DNA from 4 places in the Paenibacillus sp. SORGH_AS_0306 genome. Region 4 is predicted to be linked to each of the others. Evidence: predicted binding sites of a transcription regulator. Region 4 holds the regulator's gene; each other region holds the start of a gene.

Region 1 (7,741 bases), 1.2 Mb from region 4:
GTAGCGATTCGCTCAATAGTCTACTTTATAAAATGATGAAAGCAAGCGATATGGCTGAGCTTGAAGCTTCTTTTTACAATAAAACGTCACTGGTGAATGAAGCATTTGTTGAACAAAAAGTAAAACGGTTGGAACAAGAACAACCTTATGTACAGCCACCGTCTCAAGAACAAGCCAACGAAATCATGAAGTCGTATATGTATCCATTTCTATCTTCGAATCAAACCTAAATTGTGAACAGATGTCATTCAATAGGAAATGAGGATGAACAAATGAGAACGATTACGTATAAGTATAGTAAAGCTGACGGACTACTAGGATATGAATTATTGCCTGCACGTTATGGTGAGAAGTGGGATCAGATTCAAGCCGATTCTGTTTTTATTTATGCCGGTGATTTTGATTATTTGATTCCTTATTTGAAAAAGCATTATCCTATTGTTGATCCAGTGACCAATGATCGGTATGGTTACTTTGATACATCTGGTTTTAATCCGATAGCCAAAGCGCTCTGGACTAATATATTAGCAGAAATGAAAGCTTATCAGACCAAAGATCGTGAGCTCAAAGCATTTATCCGCTCGCTGGTTACCTGGTTAGAGATTCAATTAGAATGGGCAGATGAGATTATTATTTTCGGAAATTTATGAGGTGAGTCATCGTGGGTTGGGAATACGGTATTCAATGTATAGAAGAAGAGGGCATAAGTAAAGAACAGCAAGCCAGGCAGTTAATCGAGCAGTTGAGCCAAGCTTTGGTTACGTTAGATCTAGGTGATATGGTGATTGAGCAGGTAGAAGCTGGATTAGTTATCAAAGATCCTTCTAATACAGATTGGCCAGATGTGGCACAGATTCAAGTGGAGCAGGCTGATCTAGCAATCGAATCTATAGCCGAAGGTGAAGTGTATATTTATTGTTTATTTCATCGACATGATGCACCTGTACGGCGAATGATTGATATCATCCAAACGAGTATTTCTACAGAAGAACAGTGGATTGAATTGTAAATAATCATAAGAATACTGGAAGAGATGAGATTGTAATCAGGATCAGATGTGCACATGATGAAATGAGTATAATTAAGGAGGAACGATCCAATGCCTAACCAAATTCAAGTGATGACAGATACAGCAACACTTTGTATTTATGATCTGCAAGCACTGAAGCATCGATTGGAAGACACATCAGATTGGTGGTCTATTCCTGAAGATGAATTGTTAGAAGTGAATCTAGGGAATATTGCTTTTCTCAATGTAGGCGCAGATGGATTATATACTATGCAACAGGTAGATGAGATCGAGCAACCCGTAGTTCAATTATGGATCAATTTTCCTTCGGGTCAATTGTATGCAGGAGCAGCAGAAAATGTGACAGGGGGCGAGCTAGAACCAGAAGATGGGGACAGTGGACAATATATAACGGTTGAGTCAGGCGTATATCATTTGAAAATAGGACGAACACAGCAAAATATTGAATTTGCTTTGTTACGAACTGAACAGGCAATCGCTAACAATCAGTTTGAAGATTTGATTCGTATTGGATAAGGAGGTCAGTATATATGTCTGGTCAACATTATGCTAGTACAAGGGATGAAATAGAACACCTCGTACAACACTATCGTATTCCAGCTCCTCGCTTTCACGAAGTAGGTAAAATGCAGTGGTCATCTATACTTTCAACAATCACACAAAGATTTATCACGTCTTCACATGCAGGAAGCGAATCTGCATTAATGCGAGGATACAATCATTTGCAAGAACCGTATGTAAGTTATCAGGTAGGGGCAGAAGGGTACCGAGAGATTGCTAAACTGATTGATCGCACCGAACAAGTCTGGTTTCTCGCTCCTGAACGCTTTTACAGTGGTAAACAATATTGGGTGTATGAAGCTTATGTAGATGCGATTCAATGGATAATTGAACAAACAGGAATGACTGAATATTATATCGTCTCCAAAAAGCTACAATGGTTATTGTGCGAGACTCATCATGAAGTCATTATCGGTATAGGTGAACCAATAAGTGGACGTATTCAGAAACGCAAAAAAGAGCTAGACGATGTTTGAAAAAGCAAAATATAAAGCAGGCGATATTTTGGTCATTCCAATAAAAGACAATCGCTTGGCGATCTGTCAGGTTATTAGTACTCTGTATGACCGATTTAAAAAAGTTTTTTCATTTGGTGTACTCTGTATCCAAGAAGATCAAGTCTATCGTAGTGAGCAACATAACGACAGGTCGCCTGATGATTCCAGTGATCTGTATTAACAGTATAGATCGGGTATTCTTCTGTACAATTTGATGGACGTGTATCCCAGAATAGTAAGTCCTTTTCCCGACTTATCGCAAAAGGAGCTACATATTCAAATAACGATTTTGATCCGTTAGACGCCATTGCGGCTTTTTGTAATACAACTTCAGCATCTAATATCTCATCGAACCAATTCCGCCAATTGTAATATTGCGTTCACCACGAATTAGCATGATCTCCAAGTGGAATAAAGATTTGAAATGATCCACATGACTCTCCATATCCCAATGTCTATTTCAATAACTCCGAACATTTGTACTTATTTTTGCGTCATATCATAGGCTAAATGAAACAGATACGATATAATAGAATCATACGATATCTATTGTAGGCGATTCGGCTGATAGAGCATAATCCATAGGGTAAAGACTGCACAGGCAAGGAGGATGATCAGCTTGAGGCACCATGCCAATTACTACCCTGCCAAAGGAAGAGTCATTTTGCATGTAGATATGAATGCTTTTTATTGTTCTGTTCATACAGCAGAAGAACCGGAAAAATATCAAGGCAAGCCCACAGCTGTCGCAGGTAGTGTTGAACTGCGCAAAGGAATTGTGGTTACCTCTTCTTACGAAGCGAGAAAGCGTGGCGTAAAAACAGGCATGCTGGTTAGAGAAGCATTGCAGAAATGTCCGAATCTGATCTTAATTTCGCCTGACTTTTATTTATACAAACAATACTCAATGGCATTCATGAATATTGCGTATAGTTACACACCGATGTTGCAAGCAACGTCAATTGATGAATGCTACTTGGATATCACAGGTTCAAGTCAATTTGGCACGCCACCTCAGATTGCGGAACAGTTGCAACAACGGATCTGGGAAGAGTTACATTTACCTTGTTCGATAGGAATTGCGCCTAATAAATTACTAGCAAAAATGGCTTCAGATATGAAAAAACCTAAAGGTATTTCGATATTGCGTATACGGGATATGCCCAAGTTATTATGGGATAAGCCATGTGGACAATTGTTTGGCATCGGCGGGAAAACATCTGCCAAATTAGTAGATATGGGCATTCGCACGATAGGGCAACTTGCAGCAGCAGATGAAGCCAGATTAACAGCTAGATTTGGTGTAATGGGAAGCTGGCTCAAGCAAGCGGCAAATGGGATAGATCATTCGCCTGTAGAGATTGATCGGGAAGTCAGTAAGTCGATAGGGCATACTACAACATTGCCTGCTGATATTCAAGATCGTGACGATATCAGAAGAGTGATGCTTAATCTAAGCGATCAAGTATGTCGCCGATTGCGTCGTCAGAAATTAATCGCTCAGACGATTCAGATTACGATTCGCACACCTGATATGAAAACAATCACTCGCTCCAAGTCACTAGCTGTTCCTACAGAAACGGCGGATGAAGTGTATCGTGAAGCTTGTGCACTATATGATCGTCATTGGGGAGATCGTGCGCCTGTTCGATTATTAGGAGTGGCTCTTCAGAATTTACAGCCCAAAGAAGAAGCTGCTTTGCAAATGGACTTGTTTGATTATAATCGTCAGCCGGTCAAAGAGCAGTTAAATGAAGTAATGGATAAGTTACGCGATAAATTTGGTGAAAGTGCGATACTAACAGCAGGTATGTTAGGCAATGATCCTTCAGTCCTGATTCGTAATCACAAAATTAGAGGCACTTCATTGCAAAAAGATGGTATGATTTTGCCAGGCATGGAAGAATAATCAGTAAGTAATGATTCAATATTGATCTATATTGTTTAAATTTTAATCAATAATTGGATTCGTAGTACAGGTGTGTTACAATTTGTGTACTGGTAATTGTTGGTTATTCATTTGAAATAATATATCTTTTATATTATATTGTGAGTATATGTACACTGGTGTCAGTTCTTAAAAAAAGACAACTGGTAAGTAACGATAGGAGGCATATATAAAGATGGGGAAATATAGTTGGGTTGACAAAGATACATGTATCGCTTGTGGTGCTTGTGGAGCAACAGCTCCAGACATTTATGATTATGATGATGAAGGTTTGGCTGAAGTGATTTATGAAGGTGATGCTAACCGCGGTATTATGGCAATTCCAGACGATATGTTTGATGATTTGCAAGATGCTTGTGACGGTTGTCCTACAGATTCAATCAAAATTGCTGATGAGCCTTTCGCTCAAGCTGAATAAGTTTTACTAGTGTACTGAATAGAAGTACATGGTCCGATAAAAGGCGTTGCAGAGACGAAATGTGTCTCTCAACGCCTTTTATAATCTCATTTTGAAGTAACTTGAAGAAATACACAGATTAGCCGATATACATAGTATTGCATTATATTTTAAATATAAAATAGCTATCCCTAAACTGTACATACTATAGAGACAATATAGACTATTGGAGCGTAGTGTCCATGCTGGAGGTAATAAATGAAAAATCTACTCTATCTAAAGCGTTATGTCAAAATGCACCCCAACAACAGAATGGGCTGGTATTTGCTTGGCAAAGAATATGAATCCGATGGACAAATGGGTAAAGCTAATTACTGTTACAACAAAGCTGGAGATGTATATGAAGCTTTTGAACATAGTAAAGTGCCTGCGGATATTTTGAAAGATTACGAAGCCAAGCTTATGGAAATGGCTGAAAAAAGAGATCGCAAAATTCGTCGTTGGCGATACAGTGTGTTTGCTATATTGTTACTGTTTTTAATTACGTTGCGTTCTGTAGAAGCTCCTCATGCCACAGATCAGACGCTTGCAGATCGTTCTTCTCAACATATCACCAAGCCACCGACCAAAGTAGCATCAGCTACTTCAAAAAAGAAACCAGCAGATACGTTCAAAGGATACTCGGCTCCACTTAGCTTTACAGCAGAAGCTTCGCTAAATAATACCAATGCTTCATTGTCTGCCGTTTCTAAATATATGAGACAACAAATGTTAAAAACAGCCCCACAAGTTGCAGCAGTACTAGGTATGGAAAAGCAAGACGATTGGCTATTATGGACACCGAATATGCCTGTCTTATATACGATGGCAGCCACCGATCAGCCCGGACAGATCGATCTTCAATCGTATGATCCCAAAGCATGCCAGTGTAAACCCGGAGAATTGGATCATTATCCAAATGAATCGGCGGCTTGGGTACAGCAACAAGAGCAGTTGGTTGTAATGAGAACAGCGATGATCAATTATATAACTGCTAAAGGAAATCTTCCAGAGCAAATGAATCAGTTGGAAGCGCCTTTTCCAGGCAATTGGTTAGCAGGTAATTCGGATACGATGAACCAGACGTTTACCGCTTTAAAGAAGCTACAGAGCAGTGGCAGCCAAAGTACTGACGATAGCGGCAATACAATCGGAGACGAAGCATTCTCATCTACACTCGGGAATCATCCTTATTTTACAAAACCACTTGAAGTGATTGTCGATAAACAAAAGCATCGTTTAGCTATAGTTAGCGGATCGATTATTTTACGTAATTATGAAGTAGGGCTTGGTGGAAGTAAAACGCCCGAGGGTACTTTTCAAGTATCGATTAAAGTGATGAATCCAAATGGCAAAGCTAATGGAGAATTTGGCAGTCGGGGTATGCAGTTATCGGATACGAATTATGCTATTCATGGTACCAATGATCCTGATAGTGTAGGTCAAGATGAATCATTAGGATGCGTGCGGATGGATCAAGCCGATGTAGAGGAATTATTTGATATGATTCCGTTAGGAACAAAAGTAACCATTGCCAGTAATGTATTGCCAGGAGACACTTCTGTTCCCTCTGTGCGATTCCAGACAAAACGTACACAAGATCAGACAGATCCTTCACGTCATTATCACTGGTTAAATTAGGATCGTTCCTTGTAGCGACTGGATTGATTCATTATATACCGTTTGAGTTTATGTACACAGTGGACGCTCTTTTCAAATGAGAAGAGCGCTTTTCTTTTGTCCCCGAAAAGGATAAACTGGTATAGAGAATGATTTTACAGGTTAATAGATAATAATTCCTGCAAAATCATGCATAAAGGCTTTTTGCAAATGCCAGGAACGGAGTGAATGTAACTTGCTTTACCGCAATGTTTTCAAACCTATGTTATTTCGGATGGATCCGGAAAAAGCACATCACATGGTTATTGGAGGTCTGGGCGCGGGGGTGCGTATACCAGGCACATTAGCTGCGATGAAGTCGATGTATGGAGTGAAAAGTACACCCGATATGACGACTGAATTGTTTGGACTTTCATTTCCGAGTCCTGTTGGTCTTGCAGCAGGACTCGACAAAAATGCTCAGGCAGTTCCAGGATTGTCTGCGTCAGGCTTTGGATTTATGGAAGTCGGAACAGTAACGCCCAAAGCACAATCCGGTAATGAATTGCCACGTTTGTTTCGTTTACCTTCAGATGGAGCGCTTGTGAATCGAATGGGCTTCAATAATGAAGGGGCAGCTGCTATGGCGGGAAGATTACGTTCGTTATCTTCTAGACCTATTCCTATAGCAGTCAATATCGGTAAAAATAAAGTCACTGCAAATGCGGATGCAGCTAGCGATTATGAGACTTGTATTCGCACATTGTATCGATACGCTGATTTTTTTGTAGTGAATATCAGTTCACCTAACACACCTGATCTGCGTAACTTGCAACATGGTGATGAATTGAAAGATTTGCTTAGACTGGTAATGGGTGAAATGAAGCGCCAGGCGAAGCAAAATGGCATTTCCAAATCTGTACTGGTCAAAATTGCACCGGATGTCAATGATAATGAACTTGAACATATGGTCGATACGATCGCTGCAAGTGGAGTAGCGGGTCTGATTGCTACCAATACCACATTATCCCGCGATGGATTAACTCATCAGCATGCAAGTGAAGCTGGTGGATTAAGTGGTAGACCGCTCACCAAGCGATCGACAGAGATTATTTCTCAAGTCTATCGTCAAACAGAAGGTAAACTGCCTATTATCGGTTGTGGAGGAATTTTTTCGGGACAGGATGCTTATGAGAAAATCAGAGCAGGTTCAAGTCTGGTCGAAATCTATACTTCATTTATCTATGAAGGACCGGAAGTGACCCGGAAGATACATATGGATATCCGGGAGCGTATGCTACGTGACGGATTCACACACATTTCCCAGGCAGTGGGAGCAGATCATCATTAATCCAATATACCCTCGACTCAAGGAAGAGGTCATAGACTGAGGAGGCATGAAGATGGACGGAAGAGACTGGGGATTATTCTTGCTTCCCTATGAGCAAGCGGTTGAAGAATTAAAGGTCAAGTTCAAAACAATGCGTGCAGAACTGAAAAAACGTCAGGAGTATGCACCGATTGAATTTGTAACCGGTCGTGTCAAAAAGATATCGAGTATTCTGGATAAAGCCAAACGTCTAGACGTACCTATGGATCAGCTTGAAACTGGAATCGAGGATATCGCTGGCATCCGTATCATGTGCCAATTTGTAGAAGATATTCGTTGG
Region 2 (7,741 bases), 610 kb from region 4:
GCACGATCAATAATCCAGCATTCCGGTGCATATGCAGATTCATCGCCAGGTGGATAAGTTGCACCTGCTACTAATTCTGCTCGTTCATCATATTCAATTTCGGCAACTGTTTTATTCATAATCTGTCTAAAAATCATATTAACAGCATCGACCACTTGATGACGACTACGGAAATTACGAGATAGATCGATCCGTCGTCCTTCTCCTTGCCAATCATCTTGATACTTTTCATATTTATCTAAGAATAGACCTGGTTCTGCCAAGCGGAAACGATAAATACTTTGCTTCACATCACCAACCATAAAGCGATTACCGATTGTTTCTCGTGAAATCAATTGCACTAACTCTTCTTGTACAGAGTTGGTATCTTGATATTCATCTAACATTACTTGATCAAATCGTTCCCGATATTCCAGAGCCACTTGCGAAGGAATCACATGTTCAGGTGTAGAATCGGGATGACGCAATATATGAAGAGCATAATGTTCTAGATCCGCAAAATCGACCCAGCCTTTACGCTGTTTTTCCTGTTGATATTTTTGACTAAAACGAATCACAAGTTCTGTTAATTCTTTCATTAGTGGAAAAGTTTCACGTAGTTCTTGTGCAAATTCATCCGGCGTTCTGCCAAAAAATAAACTTTTGATCTCAGCTAACGATTTTTTCGCATTTTCGCGCAATTGTTTTACTGTTTCTTGTAATTGCGGATCGATTCCGTCTTTGCGTACCGCTTTTAATTTACCAAAAGCAGCACTTTGGAAAACGGTGTATAACTGTTCCCATGGCTGAATACTCATCGTAGACTGCAAATGATGAATCACTTCTAGATCGTCTCGCAAACTATCTGCATAAGCTAAAGGACCGCCCGGCAATAATGCTGTATCTATCGCCTGATGCAGTACAGCTTCAATGCCCTGTAACGTCAAAGCGATATCTGTCATAATATTCTGAACCCATGACGTATTCTGCAACGAAGAACCATCTGTCACATTAAATTCTGCTGCTGTACGTTCTAACCAGTATTCAGGCCATGGATGACTACGCGCAAAATGATAAAGACGCTCCACCAAAACTAAAGCAGCATCATCGCTACGCTCACCGCCGAACCAATTCATTAAGCGATAAAATTGCTTATTATCTCGCTCTTCTTCCTCGGTATATTTCTCTTCAAATAATTCTTCCAACAATTCTTCACGCAAAATATCACATTCATTCGCAGTAGCAATACGAAAACCAGGATCAAGCGGAATCATCGAATAATAACGTTGAATAATTTCTAAACAAAAAGAATGCAATGTCGTAATTGATGCTTGGCTTAACAAAGCTAATTGTTGACGCAAATGATCATCTTCTGGACGACGCAATACTTCTTTATCGAGAGCAGCCCGTATCCGTTGTCTCATCTCGGTAGCCGCTGCTTTGGTAAATGTAGCTACTAACATCCGATCTACATCCATTGGCTGAATAGGATCAGTCACTTGACGAATAATACGTTCAACCAGAACTGCTGTTTTACCAGAACCTGCCGCTGCTGCTACCAGCATATTGCCACCATCTAAAGAGATTGCTTTCCATTGATCATCTGTCCACGTACTATGTTCTGGCTTCGGGATCTCCTGTCTATCGGACAATACTTGATCATTGTCTGCCAATAGATCATCTAGATATTGATTGTTATCTTTATGATTATCGTTGTCGATCATGAAGGTGAGTCTCCTTTCTGGTAGTCATGGCGGTTTTGCAACAGTTCCCATGTTTCATTTTTGCCCGGTTTTTGCAGTAATTTATATTGGTTTTCTTTTAAAGATTCATCAAATTGACAGACTGATTTGTAATCACAGTAATCACATGCTTTTTCCTGTTCTATACGATAAGGAGTAATCTGTGTAGTTCCATCTGTGATTTGGGTGCCGATTTCCTGTGCGGTCTGACGTACATTACGCAGTAATTCTTGCCATTGATCCACTGTTGCAACCGCAGAACTGCTATAGAATCCTCCATCTGCTTTGACCGCTACAGGTAAAATAGCAGAATATCCTTTATCCAGTTCATTGTCCATTTTGCCAATTACATCACGATCAGCTAGCAATAATCCTTTCATTTTGAAACGCTTCAGCATTTCTTGCTCCGATTGTTGCATACTTAGTCCATTACCTGCTTGTAGCATAGGATTATGCACATGGAAATACAGTGCACCGGCAGGCTGTGCTGATTGACCTAATTGTTCTTCTGCATGCGTTAACAGCACATCTAGATACGTCAGCATCTGCAAAGCGAGTCCGTAATACACTTCATGCAATTTGAGATCGGTCTGGCTAGACTTGTAATCGATAATCCGTAGCAATAAAGTATTATCACCTTCCGCTACATCTACCCGATCAATTCGTCCTACAATTTCCATCGTACATCCATTTTCTAGTGTAAAACGAAGTGGTGGCCATTCTCCATTAGGTCCAAATGCAAGTTCTAAATAGAGCGGCTCAAAATCTCCACGACGTGCTTGCTCTCCTAACATCACAGAAGCACGACTTACAATCTCACGCAATTTACGTGAAATATAATTGTAGCGCTTAGAGCTAGAAAGAATCTGCCCTTGCAGACGTGGGATATGCTTATCGACGGCTTCATACGCAATCTCTACACATTCTTCACGAGTCAATTGCCCCCATGCGCGTCCTTGCTCTTTGAGCATCGTAGCAAGATCGGTTAATGAAGCATGAAATAATTGACCGATATCCGGTGCTTTCAGGCGATATTCTTGACGCTCTCGCAATCTCAAGCCACGCGAAGCAAAGTGAGCAAAAGGACAAGATACAAATTGTTCCATTCCAGATACACTGGTACGTAACGTCTGTCCGTATAAATGTCGACTGGTATCACTATCTAACAAATCACCTGTATTTCTATAAAATAAAGACTGTACTACCATACTGACCTGCGGTCTCCATGCTTCATGTGTAGTGTACCAATTCAATACATGCCACCATGTGTTTGCAATCGTTGTTCCGCGACTCCACTCTCGTAGCTGGGCTATCAAATGCGGTAACGTTGTTGTAGCAGTGCTTACATATTGCAAAGATGCTATATGGTCAGACTGAGCCGATAATGGAGAGACCACCGATTGATGTTGTAAAAAAGGAAATAACTTATGCACATTCGTAATCACTTCAGAAGGCAAAAGTCCTTTATCTTCATCATCTGTTAACGCATAACTAAGCCATAACTTAGAACTTGCCACTGTTAGCGCATGATAAATCAAAAATTGCTCATTTAACAACAATCGTTTACTACCCGGAGATAATTCTAATCCGCCTTCTAACATATTGGTTCGTTCCGGTTCACTTAGAATACCACTGTCTGGAAAAAGGGAAGGCACGATGCCTTCGTTCATACCTAATACAAATCCATATTTAATATCCATAGGACGGGTACGATCCATAGAACCGATTAACACCTGATCGATCGCTGGTGGTACAATCCCTAATCGAATCCCACTCAATCCTGTTTCCAGTAAGCCTGCAAAAGTTCCCAGATCGATCTGATCTTCTGCCATAATATCAACCATTTGATCCAGCAAATCAATAATTTCGCCATAGATCTGAATATGTTCACGAGCACGTAAAGGATTACCTTGTACCGTAGCATGTGTACTCATTTTTTCCAAATGCAATGCAATATTGCAATCTTCTAATAACTGATAAAGAGCGACACACATTTCTTTGGCGTGCTTCGCTTTTTTGATTCTTTTCTCAAAACGGTACAACGGATCGATTACAAGCTGACGGGCTTGTTGCATACGCTGTCCTTCTACTAATTCACGTTCACTGATCTCTTTGACATCATCACCAGCTTCTAGTGAAAGACTAGGGATACCTTTCCACGGGTGTCCATCTGTCCAGCGTGATCCATGAATCCCAGAAGCCAGTACTACATTTTCCAGACGGTCTATATCTTCTGTTGTCACACGTCCATCATCTGGAAGCAACAACCCTGTTTTGATACAACGGAACACATCTTCATATCGCCAGAAATATTGCACAATATCCAACGCTGAGCGTATAAACTCTGCTAATGGATGTTGCAATACACTACGCTTCTGATCTAGAAAATAAGGAATCTCATAATCTTGCAGTAACGGTGCAATAATATGTTCGTAATCAGACAACTGACGGACAAATACACCCATCTCTTGCCAGCGTGCACCTTCTTCACGAGCAAGCCGGATCATTTCCCGAATAGCACTTTCTACTTCTGAACGACGATCAGGTGCAGCATACGTATAAATATCCTGACGTTCACCAGCTTGCTTAATATAAGGTGCTTGTTGCCAGCGATGAGAAGAACGATACGCATTTTCTAAGTGAGCTAACTGCGGACTAGATTGAAACCGAACTGGAATATCCGTAGGATTCTCTGAAAGATTCTCAACATCTATCGTAAAAGACTCATCAATAGCGTTAGCATACTGCTTTAATTTGATATAGGTAGTAGCTGTCTGGTGAAAAAGCTCCAATTCATGAGGAGGTTCACCATCATAAGGACGATCTAATGTTAGAGCAATCGTCACTGAATTGGCTTTTTGCAATAATGCTGCAATCACACCATATTCTTGTGGGGTAAAGCTATGAAATCCATCGATCCAAATATCAATGTTGTGAAGTACCTGTGATTCTGGAATCGCTAAAGCAAGATCAGTTAGTGTATTTTCTCCATCGACATATAATCCTTGCAAATCCTGTTCAAAGTCTTGATAAATCCGTTGTAAATCATGCAATTTATCAATTAATAAAGGAGAACGAGCTGATGTTGATAATCGTTCACTATATTCAGTTAATTGCTCTAACGTAATTGTGTGACGCTTAAATTCATTATATAATTCGCTTAATTTGCCGATAAAACCAAATTGATCGCTAGATGTGCCGAACATCCGCAATTGCGATTGGTGTCGCTGAATGAGTCGATAAAGAAGCATTTTTTTACCTTCTTCACCAATCGGTGTTTTGGCACTTCCACCTACATCTTGTAGCACCCAATTCGCTAGACGGCGAAAACCATACGTTTGTACACGTACATTTCCTTTGGATTGATGAGAACGAACAAGTGCATATTGGGCTTGAAAAGAACCCTGTTCAGGAACCAGTAGCAAGATAGGCGATCCATCAGGTTGTTGTGTAATATTATCAATGATTCGCTTAGTGATGGTGGTCGTTTTGCCACTTCCAGAGCGACCTAATAAAAAATGCAATGGCATATGAGTTCACCCTTATTTATTATAGTATAGTCTTCACGATGCATAAAAATTGTTCTATTAGAGCGGTGCAATCGATGTTGACGTCGCAAAAACTCCTTTTTGTAGAACGCCGCACCTGGAAACTGCTAACCCGATAAGTAGCGAATATGTGTTCTATTTTATTATAAAAAAAGAATAGCCATCTGACAATGACTATTCGGCGTTGCTCTTGTTCGGATGTAGTTCTAACTCATAACGCTGACAGGCAATTTCAAACACATCATCATACGTAAACAGTATAAAATGACGCAGTTCCTTTAGCTCTTGCTTCTGCTGCGCTCGTTCCAAAAGTGGAGACTGACGATATTCCAACCAGTTCGACTTAATGTCCGATTGCCCTGGCGGTAGCTGATCACTATACAAATCGAGTTCTACCATATTAAAGTAGAACACCCCTTCAAAGCGAAGCGTGTACATGACAAAATCGTCTGACTCGCTTTTACTTGCTAGCGCACCATTAAACTCACCTGCTAACGTCACCCTTCTGCGACCCAGCCCATAGTAAAGCTTATCCACATAGATCGCATCACGTCCATACAGATAACCGAGTGGCGTGATCACCGCTTCAATTTCACTTTTTTGCTCTGACAATGCAATTCCTCTTTCATGATCGATTTTATATTTATACATGATTTTTGTGAATGTGGATGTTGTACTTAAAATAAATGATTAATTATATATTTCAAAGCATATACAGTCTACTGTTTATTGTACTACAGAGACCCTAGATCAACAGCTAACATGTAAGAGGTAGCTTTAACATTCCAGAATCACGAATAGATTATTCAAGTCATCTAGCAATTTTATAAACACTCTATTAAAATTACGATTTAAAACGTTTTACTACGTACTTCAAAGATAGCGAATTTCAAATAATGTCCTTCGTCCACGCCCAAAATTTGTGGATGGTCTTTACCTGCTGCACGCCATTCGATCAGACGCAATACTTTGCCAGCATCTTTGGCTGCATCTTGGATCGTTTCCAAAAACAGATCAGGACGCATATGATAAGAACAACTAGCTGTCACTAGATATCCACCTTCATTGACTAACTTCATGCCATGCAGATTAATATCCTTATAACCACGAACAGCACCTGCTACAGCACTTTTCGTTTTGGCAAAAGCAGGCGGATCTAAAATAACTACATCCCAAGAACGTCCACCCGCAGCAGTCATCGGTTTGGATGTATCTTGTTTGCTCTCTGCGCTACTACGTAATTGGCGCTCATCTAAGCCTTTGGCATTACGACGCAAATAATCAAAAGCATCATCCACTACAAATTCAACACGATCTTCAAATCCATTTAAACGTACATTTTCTTTTGCACTTTCGATCGCATGTGCAGAAATGTCAAGACAAGTTACTTTTTTAGCTCCATAATGACACGCATGTAGCGTAAAGCTTCCGGTATGTGAAAAGCACTCTAGCACATTTGCTCCATCCCAGTAAGGGAAATCTACAATTTTACCATTACGATTCACAGGCTTATGCGTTACATGTCCATCTATTTCTACTTCAGCCAATTCGATTCCGCTACGATCACCCCAGCCAAGCATCAAAGGAGCAATCGAAGCACGATTTTCACGCTGATCAAAGAAATATCCTGTTTTCTGACCTTCGACAATATCGACTTCGATCAATAGACCATTTTCGGTAACAGTCACATGACGAGGGCATTCTCCATACAACACACCTGTTACTTCTTCTAATCCTTCTAATTTACGTACAGACACATCGCTACGCTCATAAATACCAAGCGGCTGCATCACCTGTACCAATGCATCAATAATATGTTGACGACAAGCATCCATGCCTAACGTCAATAATTGTACAACCAATACTTCGCCAAACCGATCAACAATCAATCCCGGTAGAAAATCAGCTTCTCCATAGACCAAACGATACGCATTTTCAGTAGGCAAAAAACGATTACGATGTTTAAGACAGCGTGTAAATCGCTCTACAAAAAAAGCAGTATCCATTTCTTCTAAAGGTTGGTACGATACAACCCGTACAATGATCTGCGAAGCAGGATTATAATATCCTGTAGCTAAAAAGCGCTTTTGATGCGTCAGTACACTAACCAATTGCCCGGGAATAGGATCTCCTTCAACCGAAGCAATCTCATTTTGAAAAACCCATGGATGAGCTTGTTCTAATCTTTTTTTACGTTTGGGCTGCAATATCACGCTTGCCAATAGTGTTCCACTCCTTTTTTGTTTTCCTGCTAATCATTTATAATGGTTACCCTTTGTTAGCGTTCATTTCGCCAGTTTCATACATAATACATGCCAATGCTGTCATCGCCGCTGTCTCGGTACGCAAGATGCGTCTCCCTAGTCCTGTAACGATAGCGCCACTCGCCTCTGCCGCTTCTACTTCTTGTTCACTAAATCCACCTTCAGGCCCTACGACAATCATCACACGTATCGCTTTGGATGCAGTCGT
Region 3 (7,741 bases), 280 kb from region 4:
TTTCAGGTCCAAACGAAGTACTATTCGCTGTAAATATATTGAACATAGCCAATAAGCAGATTGTACGGATAAATAGATCACTATTTACACTAATCATACGCCGCAATGCTTCGCGATTAAACACGCCTGCTTGAGAGATCGATCCCCATTTAAAATAAGGCGAGCGCCAGATCAATACAATTCCGAACACCAGACCCGCTATCTCTGCAATCAATGTAGCAGAAGCTACACCTGCGACTTGCCAGTGGAACACATGTACAAATACAATCGCCAGAATCATATTAAGCACATTAATACCGATCTGCAAAAACAAAGTCTGCCTTACATGTGCCATACCAATAAGCCAGCCTAGAATAACATAATTAAGCAATGTAACCGGAGCGCCCCAGATACGAATATGAAAATAAATAGAAGCTTGCTCACGAATATCAGCACCCGGTCTGATCCATGCCAGTACTCCTTGCAAAATAGGATACTGCAACACAATAAAAAGGACACCAATAAGGATCGCAATAATAGTAGGGCGTACCAGTTCAGAAAAGCCCCGTTCTAATTGTCCGGCTCCTTTGGCTTGGGCTGCAAATCCAGAAGTACTTACTCTCAGAAAGCCAAATAGCCAGTATAACGTATTAAAAATAAGGGTACCAATCGCAACGCCACCTATGTAAATACTACTTGATAAATGACCAACAACAGCGGTATCTACAGCACCAAGTAAAGGAGTAGTAACTGTAGAAATAATTAACGGAATACTCAAAGCAAGATAACTACGATAATGTAATGGAGTAGAAGATTGTAATGGTTTCATACTTTTGTTATACCATAAATTAATCGAAATAACTACGATTAAACTATAACTCTATGTAGTGATCTAATTTATAGATGAAATGATTGTATATCGTTAACAAATGTGATATTAATTAATGATAACATAAACAATTATTTTGAAAGCGTACTCATTTTAAAGTGAAATCATATCCAATAGAACCTATCTAAAGGAGAGAATACTTAATGTCTACTGTAAATAAAGTGCTGAATACGGTTACACCTAAAGAAGTTCGTATCGTAGATGAATTTTGGACAAAATACAATGATCTGGTGCGTCAGGTAGTGATTCCTTATCAATATGATGCGCTGCATGACCGTATTGCTGATGCTGAACCTAGTTATGCTATTCAGAATTTTGAAATTGCTGCCGGTCGCAAAGAAGGGCAATTTAACGGCTTTGTTTTTCAAGATACAGATGTAGCAAAATGGATTGAAGCGGTTGGCTATTCGTTAATGACTCATCCTGATGTAGAGTTAGAGCGCTTGACCGATCAAGTGATTGATCTTGTTGCAGAAGCACAGGGTGAAGATGGCTATCTGAATACATATTTTACAATCAAAGAACCGGATAAGCGCTGGACCAATCTAGCCGATTGTCATGAACTATATACCGCCGGGCATATGATTGAAGCAGGAGTTGCTTATTATCAAGCAACAGGTAAAAAGAAACTGCTGGATGTGGTCTGCCGTCTAGCAGATTATATTGATACTGTATTTGGAACAGGTGAAGGTCAATTACGCGGATATGATGGTCATCAAGAGATCGAACTTGCGCTTGTTAAATTGTACCGTCTTACAGGAGAACAACGGTATTTGCAATTGAGTCAATTTTTTATTGATGAGCGTGGACAACAACCTAACTTTCTAGAACAAGAATGGGAGCAACGGGATCGGATTAACTTTTTTGTAGGTAAAACAAATGACATCAATCTTCAATACAGTCAGGCACATGTGCCGGTACGAGAGCAAAAAGAAGCAGTAGGGCATGCTGTTCGAGCGGTCTATATGTACACAGCGATGGCTGATCTTGCTGGATTAACAGGAGATACCCGTCTTTATCAAGCATGTCAGACTTTATGGAACAACATGGTACACAAGCAAATGTATGTGACTGGAGGGATTGGTTCTACTCATCATGGTGAAGCATTCACGATCGATTATGATCTGCCTAATGATAGTGGATATTCGGAGACTTGCGCTGCGGTAGGAATTGTCTTTTTTGCGCATCGGATGTTGCAGATTGAAGCCAAAGGCGAGTATGCTGATGTGTTAGAGCGTGCGCTTTATAATACAGTGATAGGCGGAATGGCACAGGATGGTAAACATTATTTCTATGTGAATCCATTGGAAGTATGGCCGTCTGCTTGTCATCATAACCCAGGCAAGCATCATGTGAAGCCTGTTCGTCAGAAATGGTTTGGTTGCTCTTGCTGTCCTCCTAATATTGCACGTCTTGTAAGTTCATTAGGGCAATACATCTACAGCACCAATCAAGATACGATCTATACACATCTTTATATTGGTGGCGAAGCAGAGTTAACAGTTGGTGAGCAATCGGTTGTGATCCAGCAAGAAAGTGGATATCCATGGAATGGGGCAACACGCTTTTCATTCCAATTGGAACAACCACAATCTTTTACATTGGCTTTACGTTTACCAGGTTGGTGCAAAAAAGCTTCGCTAACGATCAACGGTGAGTCTATTGAATATCAATCACTTGTACAGGATGGATATATCTATATTCAGCGAGAATGGTCGGTAGATGATCGTGTAGAGTGGAATATGGAGATGCATGTGCAAGTGATTCATAGCCATCCTAGATTGCGCGCTGCTTCTGGCAAAATTGCTTTACAACATGGGCCACTGGTCTACTGTCTGGAGCAAGCAGATAATGGAGAATTAATCTCTGCACTATCCATTGATCCAGCGCAATCATTAACGACACGATTTGATGCTGAATTATTAGGTGGAGCTGTGGTGATCGAAGGTACAGCGACTCGTGAGCTGACCAGTGATTGGGATGACCATTTGTACCAAGACAGTCCTCCTACCATTCAGGAACAGCCTTTTACAGCGATTCCTTACTTTCTCTGGGCGAATCGTGGTGAAGGCGATATGGCTGTCTGGATTCGTAAAAACTAACCACATAACCCAAGAGGTACGATATATTAATGTCGTGCCTCTTTATTTTGCAGAAAATTAGATGAAAAAATGTCAAATTATCAAAAAAAGCGAACGTTTGTGCTTATTTTTTAGTGTAAACTATTGTATCGATATCAAGTTAAATGTAAAATAGAATAGAGAAGTGTAAAGGGGGGTTTATTTTGGCTAAAGCAAAGGTAGCAAAACGTCCAACACGGGATGAATTTGCACTAGAAGAAATTGGTAATCAACTTACTGAAGCCTATCAAGAGAAATCGGAAATTTTGCTGACAGTGTGGGGTGCAGAAGAACCTGTACGCGGTCAGATTGTAAATATGGATCCACGTACAGGTCGAGTACATGTACAATATGAAGAAGAAGTAAACAAAGTGAAATTTATGGATATCATGGGTGTGAACTATCCAAGAGATTAAATAAATACCTTTGACAAATCCTTCATAACCAGAATATACTAGCATAGTCGATAGTCGGCTATGCTAGTATTTTTTCAGGAGGATAATCATGCCATTTAATCAAGAGCAGAACCCGTTAGGTTTGTTATTATCTCGAACCTATTTATCCTATAAGAAAAAAGCATCTCATTTATTACTTGATTATGATATTACTCCAGAGCAATTTGGTGTACTTAATAATCTGGTCAGTCATGATGGTATCTCACAGAAAGCATTAGCAGAGTTAAATTCCAAAGACCAGACCAGTATCGGCAAAACATTGGATCGTCTGGAAAATAAAAAATTGCTAACACGCACGGTTGATCCTTCAGATCGCCGGGCAGTATTACTACATTTAACAACAAAAGGGCACGAATTAATTCAGCAGACCAAGCCGATTATGCAAGAAGTGGATGATGAGATTAACGCATTGTTCACGCCGGAACAAACCAAGCAATTTATTGCGATGATCAATCAGACGTTTGAACATTTATCCCGCTGATTTTGTCAGCTGGATATTTTTTAACCTAATACATGCACAACCATTTATATCCTATGCATGTATTTTAAAAAAGAGAAAAGATAGTTGGAGGAAAACAAATGACTGTATTCAAAACGTTTAAAGATTTTTTAGGGATTACACAGACCAAAGTAGGGATTGTGTTTTCTATTTTTGTACCTTTGGTATTTTTATTATTTTGGATGACTGGATATCATGGAGCCACCGAACGAGTAGATCAACTGGTTGTTGGAATTGTTAATGAAGATGGACAACAAGGCGAACGCATTGCTCAAGCGATCACTACAGGTGTTCCCTATCAGACCCAATCTTATGATTCATTAACTACAGCACAGCAACAAATGGACAATGGTGATCTAACGATGATCATTTCGATTCCGGCTCATTTTACAGAAAATGTCGCATCGAACGGAACGACTCAAATGAATTATTATATCAATCAAGGTAATTCCGATATTGCCAAATCGATCGTTCAAAGTTCTGCTACGCAAATTTCCTCTACGATTGGAGAACATGCTTTTGCAGATGTTCATCAAGAAATCGTCACCACTAATATTGTCAAAACACATGATATTTCAAATTTTGCAATTTCGATGTTGCCGATGATTTTAGGTTTCGTCACATATGTTGGTGTAATGACCATGAATATCCAATTAAATATTGCATCTATGATGTTAAAGCGTGATCATAGTAAGTGGCAGATCTTTTGGGGCAGACAGATATTACTGCTTGTGATCTCTGTAGTCGCTTCATTCGTGATTACTACAGTAGCATCGCTATTTGCAGATACGGTTGCTTCGTTCTGGCAAATGTGGAGTTTTCATCTGTTGGTCTATATTTCCTGTATTGCTGTTACACAGATGGCATTCGCTTTATTCGGCAATGTCGCTCCATTATTCAATGTGGCGCTGATCCCGCTTCAGTTGATGACAGCCGGAAATATTATCCCTGCTGCTATGTTATCTCCTTTATATCGAAATATAGGATATTTTTTACCGGCTCCGAATGCTATACAGGGCTATTTAAGGTTAATTTATAGTGGGGCTTCTGTTTCCTCATTTGTGATTCACTTACTATGGATTGCTATTGTTACTTTTGGAATCACATGGATTCGTACAGCGCTGGTCAAGCCAGCTCCAAGCCCTATAAGTCATCCGGCAGGTAGCCACTAAGCTGAAGGGAAAGGCCAGTCTACAGCAAGACATTTGGTCAGATAGTTGCTTTGCAGGAATGCTCTATGATTTTTATCCAAAAAAAGCATCTATATTGCCAAATGTTACGACGCACTGAATAAGATTTTCGCGTATCAATGATCTGTACTATTCCAAAAGGAGGCGTTAACCATGTCATTATCACACATTCTCGTTCCTTATGATGGCTCAGAACACTCTCAAAAAGCGTTGGAAAAAGCAGTCGGTCTGGGAATAGAGCTCAACGCTCAAATTGAAGTATTGTATGTGGATTCGACTTCTACAGAAATCTTAGAACAGCCGTTAGTGATTCCTACTCATGAACTGGAATCTTATTTTGACCATGAAGAAGAGGATGTACGCCTTAATCTTCGCCGCTTGATCTCAACCATTCCGAATGCGCAAGCTACTGTTATTCAAGGAAGTGCCGGCAAAGGTATCGTTAAGTACGCTGATCGTATTGAAGCCGATCTTATTATTATGGGTAGTCGCGGATTAGGGACAGTGAGTGAATTCGTAATGGGTAGTGTTAGTCATTATGTAACGCAACGTGCCAAATCTCCAGTAATGATTGTGAAATAAACAAGTTAGATGCAATAACTGATGATTAATAAATAAAGATAGCCAATATCCTGTTCCTTTGGGAGAGCAGGATATTTGGCGTATCGTTTTACTTTGTAATCTTATGAGATTGTAGAGTATCTATATTCTTATACCGACTATTTCTAGATTTTGATAAATGATATTTTGATCGATATAAAGGATAACTTCTTTTGTCAGGCGAATAAGTAACACAGTAATGAAAACGTTAACATTTTAGAGGAGGATGGATAATGAAAAGCAAATTTCGAAGCAAATGGAGCACAATAAGCTGTATGTTGTTGGTAGGAGCACTACTAAGTACATGCTGGGGACAATCATCTTCTATACACGCTTCTGCAACCGCTTACAAATTTGATTTTGGCGCTAATGGTGTTACATCAGGATATACAGGCGTTCAAGCTTCGACTGCGTATAATGCTTCTACAGGATATGGATTCAATACACCTGCAAATATCAAAAATGTATCTGCTTCAGGAACAGGTATAGGTAGCGATGCTGTTCAATTTGTAACATTCGGAACGAAAAGTAATAATACATTTAATGTTGATTTGCCAAATGGATTGTATGAAGTGAAAGTAACGCTTGGCAATACTTCTCGTTCTAGTGTAGCAGCAGAAGGAGTATATCAGCTTATTAATATGACAGGTGATCTTGCCACCGATCAATTTCAGATTCCGATTACAGATGGTCAACTTAATCTGTTAGTAACAGAAGGCAAAGTAGGAGCAGCATTTACATTAAGCGCATTAGAGATTACTCAAGTCTCTACTAATCCTACAACACACCCTACGATCTATGTAGGCGGTGATTCGACAGTAGCTAACTACTATCCTTTAGCCAATAGTGTACAAGGTGGATTGGGGCAGATGTTATCTAAATTCATCAACCCAAATGATTACTTGGTACGTAATATGGCATCCGGTGGACAGATTGCACGTGGATTTCGTGATGATGGACAGCTTGAAGCAATTTTGAAATACATCAAACCGGGCGATTACTTTATAGTACAGCTTGGTATTAATGATACGAATGTCAAAAATAATACAACAGAAGCACAATTTAAAGAGATTATGCGCGATATGGTGAAGCAAGTCAAAGCCAAAGGAGCAACTGTTATCTTATCTACACCTCAAGGAAGAGCTACAGACTTCAATAGTTCAGGCGTTCATAATGCAGAAGGTCGTTGGTATCGAGCAGCTACCGTTGCACTAGCGCAAGAAGAGCAAGTGCCGTTAATCGATCTTAATGTACTCAGTTCTTCTTATTTCACTTCAATTGGTGCGAATGCAACACTTGCTCTGTATATGAATGGGGATACGTTGCATCCTAATTATGCAGGTGCTACGGAATTAGCTCGTATTGTAGTAGACAATATGAAAGCTCAAGGATTGTACTGATTGTGTAGTCGTCGTGTTGATTATTAGTGATAATGTATGATTCGATGATTGTATTTGCTATACATGACAATCATAAATAAAAAAAATCACCTGAACCTTCTTCGTTTGTTAACGTAAAAGGGTTTGGGTGATTTTTGGTGTAAGGATGTTGATACATAACTAAAGAAATTATAGTATAATACCTTAAGTATTGCTATGAAGTACTTTGAAAGGTAGACTATATACGATTAGCCTTTTAATGTTATGAATAACTTAATCCGATCTTTGGCTATAAAAGATCAGACCTGATGGAGGATATATTATGTTACTTATCGAACCAACTTTGATTCAACAACGAATCGACGATCTACAAGATCAAGATTTGTATATTCATTTGGAAATGACCACTGGAGCATATGCGGCTCATCTGGATAGTACGAAGCATCCAGCAGCAACCTTTATCAGCAATGCGACGTTACGTTATATTCATGGCTCTATCTCTGGTGAAGGTCCTTATCGTGTAGGGCTCAAAACAGAGCTAGGTTGGGTATATTCCGAAGGATTAACCCATTATGAAGAAACCGAGCAAGAGCGTCTTATTCTAGCCGGTCATGATACTCAAGGTAAATT
Region 4 (7,741 bases):
CAGGTCATTTTATCGAAGCAGCAGTTGCTTATTATGAATCGACTCGTAATGAAAAAGCGCTCCAGATTGCTTGCCGATTAGCGGATTGTATAGATGCTTCTTTTGGCAAAGGAGAACATCAGATTCAAGGATACGACGGTCATGAAGAAATAGAGCTGGCGTTGACCAAATTATATTCACTGACAAAAGAACAACGTTATCTGAATCTGAGTCGCTATTTTCTGTATGAGCGAGGAACCGATACTACCTTTTTCGCCAGACAACAGACAGAAGACGCAGGAACCAAGCCAGTTATAGCAGGCATGAGTCATCGTCCACTAGAGTATTATCAAGCCCATCAACCGATTTTGGAACAACAGACCGCAGAAGGGCATGCTGTTAGACTTGTCTATATGTGTGCAGCTATGGCAGATGTTGCTTTATTAGCAGGCGATACCGCGATGTTAGAAGCTTGCCGACGCCTTTGGAAAAATATGATTACCAAACGTATGTATATTACTGGCGGTATAGGATCAACAGTAGACGGAGAAGCATTTACACTGGATTACGATTTGCCTAATGATACGATGTACTGTGAGACATGTGCTTCGATCGGATTGATTTTCTTTGCTTTTAATATGCTCAAAAATGAAGCACGTTCTGAATATGCCGATGTGTTAGAGCGAGCATTATATAATACAGCTATTGGCGGTATGGCACTGGATGGCAAACATTTTTTCTATGTGAATCCGTTAGAAGTACGTCCAGAGAACAGCCGTAAAGATCCAGGAAAAAGTCATGTGAAATTTACACGCCCCGAATGGTTCGGTTGTGCTTGCTGTCCACCGAATCTAGCAAGATTATTAACTTCACTTCATAAATATATGTATACGGTTCAATCAGAGCAAAAAGCGATATATACCAATCTATTTATTACAAGCACAGCAACATTAGAGATAGATCATCGCAAAGTACAGCTTGAACAAACAACGAATCTACCGTGGGAAGGTCATGTTTCGATTGTGACACAGACAGACCAACCAACTGCTTTTACATTGGCGCTCCGATTGCCTTACTGGGCAGATGATTATTCATTGATAGTCAATGGGGAGCATATAGAAGCGGAAAACATTAACGGATTTCTACACATTGATCGTGTATGGCAGTCTAATGACAAGATCGAGTTTATTTTACCGATGGAGATCAAACAATATACAGCACATCCGCTAGTCAGAGCAGATATTGGCAAAGTAGCTATAGGACGTGGCCCGTTTATTTATTGCGCTGAAGAAGTAGATAATGGAGAGCATTTGCATTTAATTCAGTTAAATAAAGATCAGACCTATCAATATACATTTGATCCACAGTTGCTAGGAGGGATAGGTACGATCCATGTAGAGGCACGTAAAAGAATCATTACTTCGCAGTGGGAAGATGTATTATATGCTTCTCAAGCAGCTACCACGTATGCTACTACAACATTACGACTTATTCCTTATTATTGCTGGGCTAACCGACAATCCGGTGAAATGCGTGTATGGCATAACCAAGCATAATCAACACTGACAAGGAGAGTGCCTGATGAAATCAAAAATGAGAATAGATCCTGAGAAATTTGCCTATACTGTCATTTCAAGTTATTCATCAGATAAAGATAATGCCGAAGCAGTGGCTAAAGACCATCTAGGTGTATTTTTAAATGCTTATTTTCTAGCTGAAAAGTTCAATACACTTGAAGCCCAATTGGCTGAAAAAGCAGAAAGTAAAGATTTCAAAGCATTACTTGCCAAACTAATGGATACAAAGCTATTTGGATAAATGTAGCTTACTATTAAAAAATATAAGATATTTAGTAATTATTTGGCATTAAAAGGTATCAATTTCCTATTATTAGGTTATGATGAAGAAATCATATAATGAATAAGAGGAGTGACGTTAGAAATCAAATAAAAAATTAAGAGTATATCAACAAAAAGTACCGTATTCAGCTTGTATAAAAGGCATCCAATAAGTAGTAGAGGGTTAGGTAAAGACGTTGCAATTTGGGTACTCAATATGTTCAGTCATTACAGTTAAAGGAGGTAGCAATTATGAGTTGGATTGAATCTGCGGTAATACGTGCACAGGAAGAGAAAGCAGAGAACGCAAAAGCTTTTTCATATTCTTTAAAAATTCATGAGCATTTTTTAGAATATTGTGAAAATTTATGGATGAAATTTTCTACCATTTTAGAAGAGATCAAAAAACATTTTAAAGAAGATTGCAGTATTCAGAAAGATGAAAATCAACTGATTATTACAATTGCTCTCGTTGTCATTACTATAACTGTAGTTAAAAAAAATGTAAGTGAACATTATTATGGAGAGGCTGATCTCAAATACAAATGCTCTCATGATTCTGGAAAACCTAAACTTGCGGTAGAATTATTGTACTTGAATCCAACAGAGCATCCTGTATGGATGTACAAAGTTTTACAAGGCAAAGAAGAGATTGAAGTTGCTTTTAGTGAAGTAGAAGCCGAACATGTAATTAAAACTGCATTGTGGAGATATGTACAATAATTACATTGTGCTGAATCTAAATAAATTAAATTATTCTCATATAAATAAGAAAAAGACCGCTACTAGAAAGTAGCGGTCTTTTTCTATCTTCTATGAACTGCAACGTACAGTAGTGATTTAGTGCAAGTTACGGAACAATCCTACAACTTTACCCAAAATCGTAACATGTGTCAGACGAAGTGGCTGATACATTGGATTTTCAGGTTGTAGACGAATATGATCTTTTTCTTTGTAGAACGTTTTGACAGTTGCTTCATCGTCTTCTGTCATGGCTACAACAATATCGCCATTATCAGCGGTCTGTTGTTGACGTACAATTACGTAGTCACCATTATAGATTCCTGCTTCAATCATACTGTCTCCAACTACAGAAAGCATAAATACTTGTCCTTCACCTGTAAAATTCTGTGGTAGAGGGAAGTAGTCTTCAATATGTTCTGTAGCTGTAATCGGAACACCGGCGGTTACTTTTCCAATAATAGGAACACGAGATACCGTTTGAGCGAAAAGAATATTACTTTCAGACTCTTCTTGACCCAACAACTCGATGGCACGAGGTTTGGTCGGGTCGCGTCGAATCAGTCCTTTTTTCTCCAAACGATCCAGATGACCATGTACAGTAGAACTAGAAGCAAGACCTACAGCTTCACCAATTTCACGTACAGATGGCGGGTAACCTTTAAGTTTGACTTCATTTCGGATAAATTCCAAAATGGCCTGTTGGCGACTTGAAACTTTTGACATACCTTATCAACCCCAATGCTAGTAACGTTTGGCAAAATTATAACATAGAACTACCGTTCGTACAAACATAAGTTCTAAAATTTGTATATTTATTTTGTTATTCATTACTTTTTGTAGTCTATTCATCGTATAAGAGGCATAATCTATAGTCTAAAAGGTGCAATAAAAAACACGAACGAAGGTTCGTAAAAAACTATTGAGTAAAACATATGTTCGTGTTATAGTGAATTTAAGAAAACAAGAACAAATGTTTGGAGCGTGATGACAATGTTAAAATATACTACATATCGTAGCATCCACAATCAATCTGAAGATGGTGAACAACAGATTGATACATCTGGATCAGATATACATCATACATCAACAAGTTATTCGGAGAAACAATCCCAGCAAGCAGCTATTCATGCCACACGAGCGGACAAAGATGTAGTGGTGGATGAGTGGACATATTTGCCGAATGTGCAAAAGATACGTAAGCCAGCTCAACCTAAAGGCAAAAAAACATTACGTCAAAAAACGCTACATCTTATTCAAAGCACAGCTCAAAAAGTGAAGTGGAAGTCTGGCGGACGTTTAATGGTATGTTTTGTGTTTGCAGGTGTATTATTATACGGCGGAGTGATTCATAACTTTGTAGTAGCAGACAAAGTAGAAGGCCCTGCACAAAAAGTTGTTGTTCATTCAGGGGATAGTCTTTGGAGTATCGCTAGTGAATACAAATCAGCCCAGACAGATACACGTGACTATATCGCTGAGATTCGTAGTGAGAATCAATTGACTACAAGTGAGATTCAAGCAGGCGATGTTCTGGTAATTCCTTACGATTGATTTACATGTTCTCTAAATATATTTATTGTATAAATGATATCACTAGATAAGCACATATATTCATTAAGTGGGATGAAAGTTTGTTAAGATATGTTGATCTTGACAAGCTTTTTTTTACATGTCAAAGTTAGTGATGGTCACAAGATGATTACTTACATGGAGGTTAGTTATGGATATCGATACACTCATTGCACGTATTAATGAATTAGCTCGTAAGAAAAAAAGTTCAGGTCTTACAGCCGAAGAAACTGTAGAGCGTGACGAGTTACGTGCTATTTATTTAAATAATATTCGCAGTAATTTCCGTCAACAACTAGATACGATTGAAATTGTAGATGATGTAGAACAATCGAATAACATCAAAAAATAGTCATCACTAGAATCATATAATAGCTTTAATAAATGCAAAGAAGTGAACTAACTGAAGGGTGCTCTAGCTGTTATTACAGAGAGCATCCTATTTTGCTATGGAAATTTAGGGCTTGTTCTGGCATGATAAGATAGAACGAAGTCTTCTGCTTTTGTTGTAAGGCTTACATTATCTATTAGGGGGAAACAAAGTATGTCCCGTTCCTGGGAAAGGCAAGTTCGACGCAATTCAAAGCAAGTTAATGCTGCACGTAGAAAGCAAGGTCAATCTTCTATCGGTGGCAAAACCAGTATTTCCGAATATACAGCGTATAAAGGAAGAAACATTGTTTTTCCAGCTGCTCTAATTATATTGGGAATTATTTATGCAGTGATGGGTATTATGTATCCAACAGCTGATGGTTTTAGCGTAATCTTTATCGTTACCGTAGCTTTGTACATTTTACTTGGCGTAATGCTTTATTTCCGCAAACCGTACTTGAAAATTGGCAGAGATTCATTGATCACTACCAAATTTAATCGTGATCGTCTGATCTCTTCTTCTCAAGTAAAAAGTATTCGCCTTCAAAAAGGATATGTAGTGATTGAACATAGCTCTAAAGGTGGAAGCTGGGTATTCTCACGCACATTAAACCGTTATGATACAGATGCAATGAGCGAGCATTTACGCACATTTGCTGCACAACACAAAATTTCGATTCAAGAAAAAGCTTAAGCTTTTTGGAGATCGATCGTTATATATGCTATCTAATCTAAATATCTATTATCATAATTAAAGTCATGATGATCGTTGAGGAGGTACAGGCAGTGAGTATTGAAGCGGTTTTGTTTGATCTAGATGATACGTTATTATGGGATGAACGCAGTATAGAAGAAGCTTTTGCAGAGACATGTCTTGTGGCTGAGCAAGCGACAGGTGTTGATCCTATAGCTTTGGAAGAAGCAGTACGCCGAGAAGCGAGAGCACTGTATGAATCCTATGAGACTTTTCCTTTTACACAATGGATTGGAATTAATCCGTTTGAAGGTTTGTGGGCTCAATTTTCCGCAGGCGAACAACCTGAATTCCGTCAATTGCAAAAGATTGCACCGACATATCGCAAAGAATCGTGGCGTAAAGGTCTAAGTGCAATGGGGATCGAAGATGAAGCTTTAGCACTCCAACTGTCTGATCGATTCGTACAAGAACGACGTAATCGTCCGCATATCTATGAAGAGACATTTCAGATTTTGGATGAATTACAAGGTAAGGTCAAGCTATTGTTGCTTACCAATGGTTGTCCGGCGTTACAACAAGAGAAGTTAGACGGTGTACCCAAGTTAGCTCCTTATTTTGATCAGATCGTTGTATCCGGTGCATTTGGTAAAGGTAAGCCTAATGCAGAGATTTTTGCACATGCACTTGAATTATTGGATGTGAAGCCAGAGCAAGCGTTGATGATCGGAGACAAACTGACTACAGATATCAAAGGTGCATTAGCAGCAGGAATCAAGTCGGTATGGGTGAACCGTAATGGTAAAGTCAACGATAGTGAGATTAAGCCAGACTACGAAATTACACGTTTAACCGATATTCATCAGATTACGGCTCAGTTGGTATCATAAACTATATTTTCACCAAATGAGTTCTTAGCCATATAGCTAAAAACATAACAAAAAATCCCTTGCCCGAGTAGATCGGTAAGGGATTTTGTTATTTCTATCATTAAGCTTTTTGGAAAGAGTTGTCTTCGAAAGGAACAGCGATCCAACCGTCTGTTTCTACAAACAAACGAACAGCTACAATTTTACGATTTTCAACCAGTGTAAAGAAGTGAGGTGTATTCTCAGGTACAGAGATAACATCACCTGGTTCTAATTCAACATCAAAGTATCCATGCTCAGGGCTTTTGATAATAAAAATACCATTACCTGATACAATCGCACGAATCTCATCTTCGGTATGGGTATGAATTTCTTCAAATTTAGCTAATTTAGCTTCCAGATCAGGTGTAGATTCAGATAAAGTGATCACGTCCCATGTACGGTAACCACGACGTGCTGAAAGGTCTTTGATTTCTGCTTCGTACGTATCTAAAACCGCTTGTTTTTGCTCATCTGTCAGTGTGAAGTTATCTTGCAATTCAGGAGCCAATTTGGAAGCATCCCATTTTTCATATACAACCTCATGTTTGTTCAAAAACTCCAGAACCTTGTCATCTCCAGCAATTCGTTCATTGGTATTTCTAATTCTGATTTCAGCCATCGGATTACCCTTCTTTCAATGTTTTTATGTTGTATTATAAAAGAAAAAGCGTTTTTTGTCGATACTTTCATTCAAACTTCATCTTATAGTTTAAATAAAAAATCTTCACTTTTATAATTACAAGTATAATACACTTATACATCACAAATAAGATTCTTTTCTAGTTAAAAGGTTTCTGTTAAACTAAAGCCTAACGTTTTGCGGGGAGGATCGAATAGATGAATAAGCCTGACCTACAAGAAAGACTTGAACAGCGTATTCTGATTTTGGATGGCGCTATGGGGACGATGATTCAACAAAGAGATTTAACGGCAGACGATTTTGGCAGTGATGATCTAGACGGTTGTAATGAAATACTGGTTCTAACACGTCCAGATGTTATTCAAGAAATTCATGAGCAATATTTAGCTGCTGGTGCAGATTTGATAGAAACGAATACATTTGGTGCCACCTCAGTAGTACTGGCTGAATACGATATTCAAGATCAAGCACGTGAATTAAATCTAGCAGCCGTTAAGCTTGCCCGAGCAGCTGTTGATAAATATAGTACAGCTGAACGTCCACGTTATGTTGTAGGCGCTATGGGACCTACAACCAAGACATTGTCTGTTACAGGCGGAGTCACTTTCGATGAACTGGTAGAGAGTTATCAGGAACAGGCAGTAGCTTTGATAGAAGGCGGCTCTGATGTACTTCTATTAGAAACCTCGCAAGATACACTGAACGTGAAAGCAGGTAGTATCGGTATCCGTAATGCGTTTAAGCAGACAGGAATAGAGCTACCTTTGATGATATCCGGTACGATCGAGCCGATGGGTACAACGCTTGCCGGACAAAATATAGAGTCTTTTTATATTTCATTAGAACATTTGAACCCGATTTCAGTAGGCTTGAATTGCGCGACCGGACCAGAATTTATGCGTGATCATATTCGTTCATTGTCTGAAATGGCAGGAGCGGCGGTTAGCTGTTATCCCAATGCAGGCTTACCTGATGAAAATGGGAATTATCATGA

What was found. The regulator LexA, encoded in region 4, represses DNA repair genes until DNA is damaged. The targets are predictions, from matches to a motif close to CGAACATATGTTCG.
Region 1: QE450_RS04935 (DNA polymerase IV) is a predicted target of LexA. The motif match lies at 2,559-2,572, and genes of this name have one in related genera.
Region 2: addB (helicase-exonuclease AddAB subunit AddB) is a predicted target of LexA. The motif match lies at 5,393-5,406, and genes of this name have one in related genera.
Region 3: QE450_RS08750 (YolD-like family protein) is a predicted target of LexA. The motif match lies at 3,061-3,074, and genes of this name have one in related genera.

What each region holds. Positions count from the first base shown of each region.
Region 1 covers NZ_JAUTBP010000001.1:1,106,950-1,114,690, forward strand. Annotated here, with positions in the region: gene QE450_RS04905 (hypothetical protein) at 1-230, shown strand, start outside; gene QE450_RS04910 (hypothetical protein) at 273-650, shown strand; gene QE450_RS04915 (hypothetical protein) at 662-1,009, shown strand; gene QE450_RS04920 (DUF6386 family protein) at 1,100-1,546, shown strand; gene QE450_RS04925 (DUF6756 family protein) at 1,561-2,067, shown strand; gene QE450_RS04930 (Imm26 family immunity protein) at 2,060-2,269, shown strand; gene QE450_RS04935 (DNA polymerase IV) at 2,708-3,997, shown strand; gene QE450_RS04940 (ferredoxin) at 4,212-4,454, shown strand; gene QE450_RS04945 (L,D-transpeptidase) at 4,692-6,113, shown strand; gene QE450_RS04950 (quinone-dependent dihydroorotate dehydrogenase) at 6,328-7,422, shown strand; gene yjbM (GTP diphosphokinase) at 7,475-7,741, shown strand, end outside.
Region 2 covers NZ_JAUTBP010000001.1:2,928,427-2,936,167, forward strand. Annotated here, with positions in the region: gene addA (helicase-exonuclease AddAB subunit AddA) at 1-1,703, opposite strand, end outside; gene addB (helicase-exonuclease AddAB subunit AddB) at 1,700-5,251, opposite strand; gene QE450_RS12720 (hypothetical protein) at 5,444-5,920, opposite strand; gene QE450_RS12725 (class I SAM-dependent rRNA methyltransferase) at 6,121-7,491, opposite strand; gene QE450_RS12730 (16S rRNA (uracil(1498)-N(3))-methyltransferase) at 7,538-7,741, opposite strand, start outside.
Region 3 covers NZ_JAUTBP010000001.1:2,033,693-2,041,433, reverse strand. Annotated here, with positions in the region: gene QE450_RS08760 (MATE family efflux transporter) at 1-808, opposite strand, end outside; gene QE450_RS08755 (glycoside hydrolase family 127 protein) at 1,012-2,970, shown strand; gene QE450_RS08750 (YolD-like family protein) at 3,153-3,404, shown strand; gene QE450_RS08745 (MarR family winged helix-turn-helix transcriptional regulator) at 3,493-3,924, shown strand; gene QE450_RS08740 (YhgE/Pip domain-containing protein) at 4,023-5,114, shown strand; gene QE450_RS08735 (universal stress protein) at 5,286-5,714, shown strand; gene QE450_RS08730 (rhamnogalacturonan acetylesterase) at 5,966-7,132, shown strand; gene QE450_RS08725 (YojF family protein) at 7,434-7,741, shown strand, end outside.
Region 4 covers NZ_JAUTBP010000001.1:2,318,089-2,325,829, reverse strand. Annotated here, with positions in the region: gene QE450_RS10015 (glycoside hydrolase family 127 protein) at 1-1,535, shown strand, start outside; gene QE450_RS10010 (hypothetical protein) at 1,561-1,797, shown strand; gene QE450_RS10005 (hypothetical protein) at 2,070-2,540, shown strand; gene lexA (transcriptional repressor LexA) at 2,658-3,284, opposite strand; gene yneA (cell division suppressor protein YneA) at 3,552-4,112, shown strand; gene QE450_RS09990 (DUF896 domain-containing protein) at 4,282-4,482, shown strand; gene QE450_RS09985 (methyltransferase) at 4,675-5,196, shown strand; gene QE450_RS09980 (HAD family hydrolase) at 5,289-6,086, shown strand; gene QE450_RS09975 (cupin domain-containing protein) at 6,187-6,726, opposite strand; gene metH (methionine synthase) at 6,945-7,741, shown strand, end outside.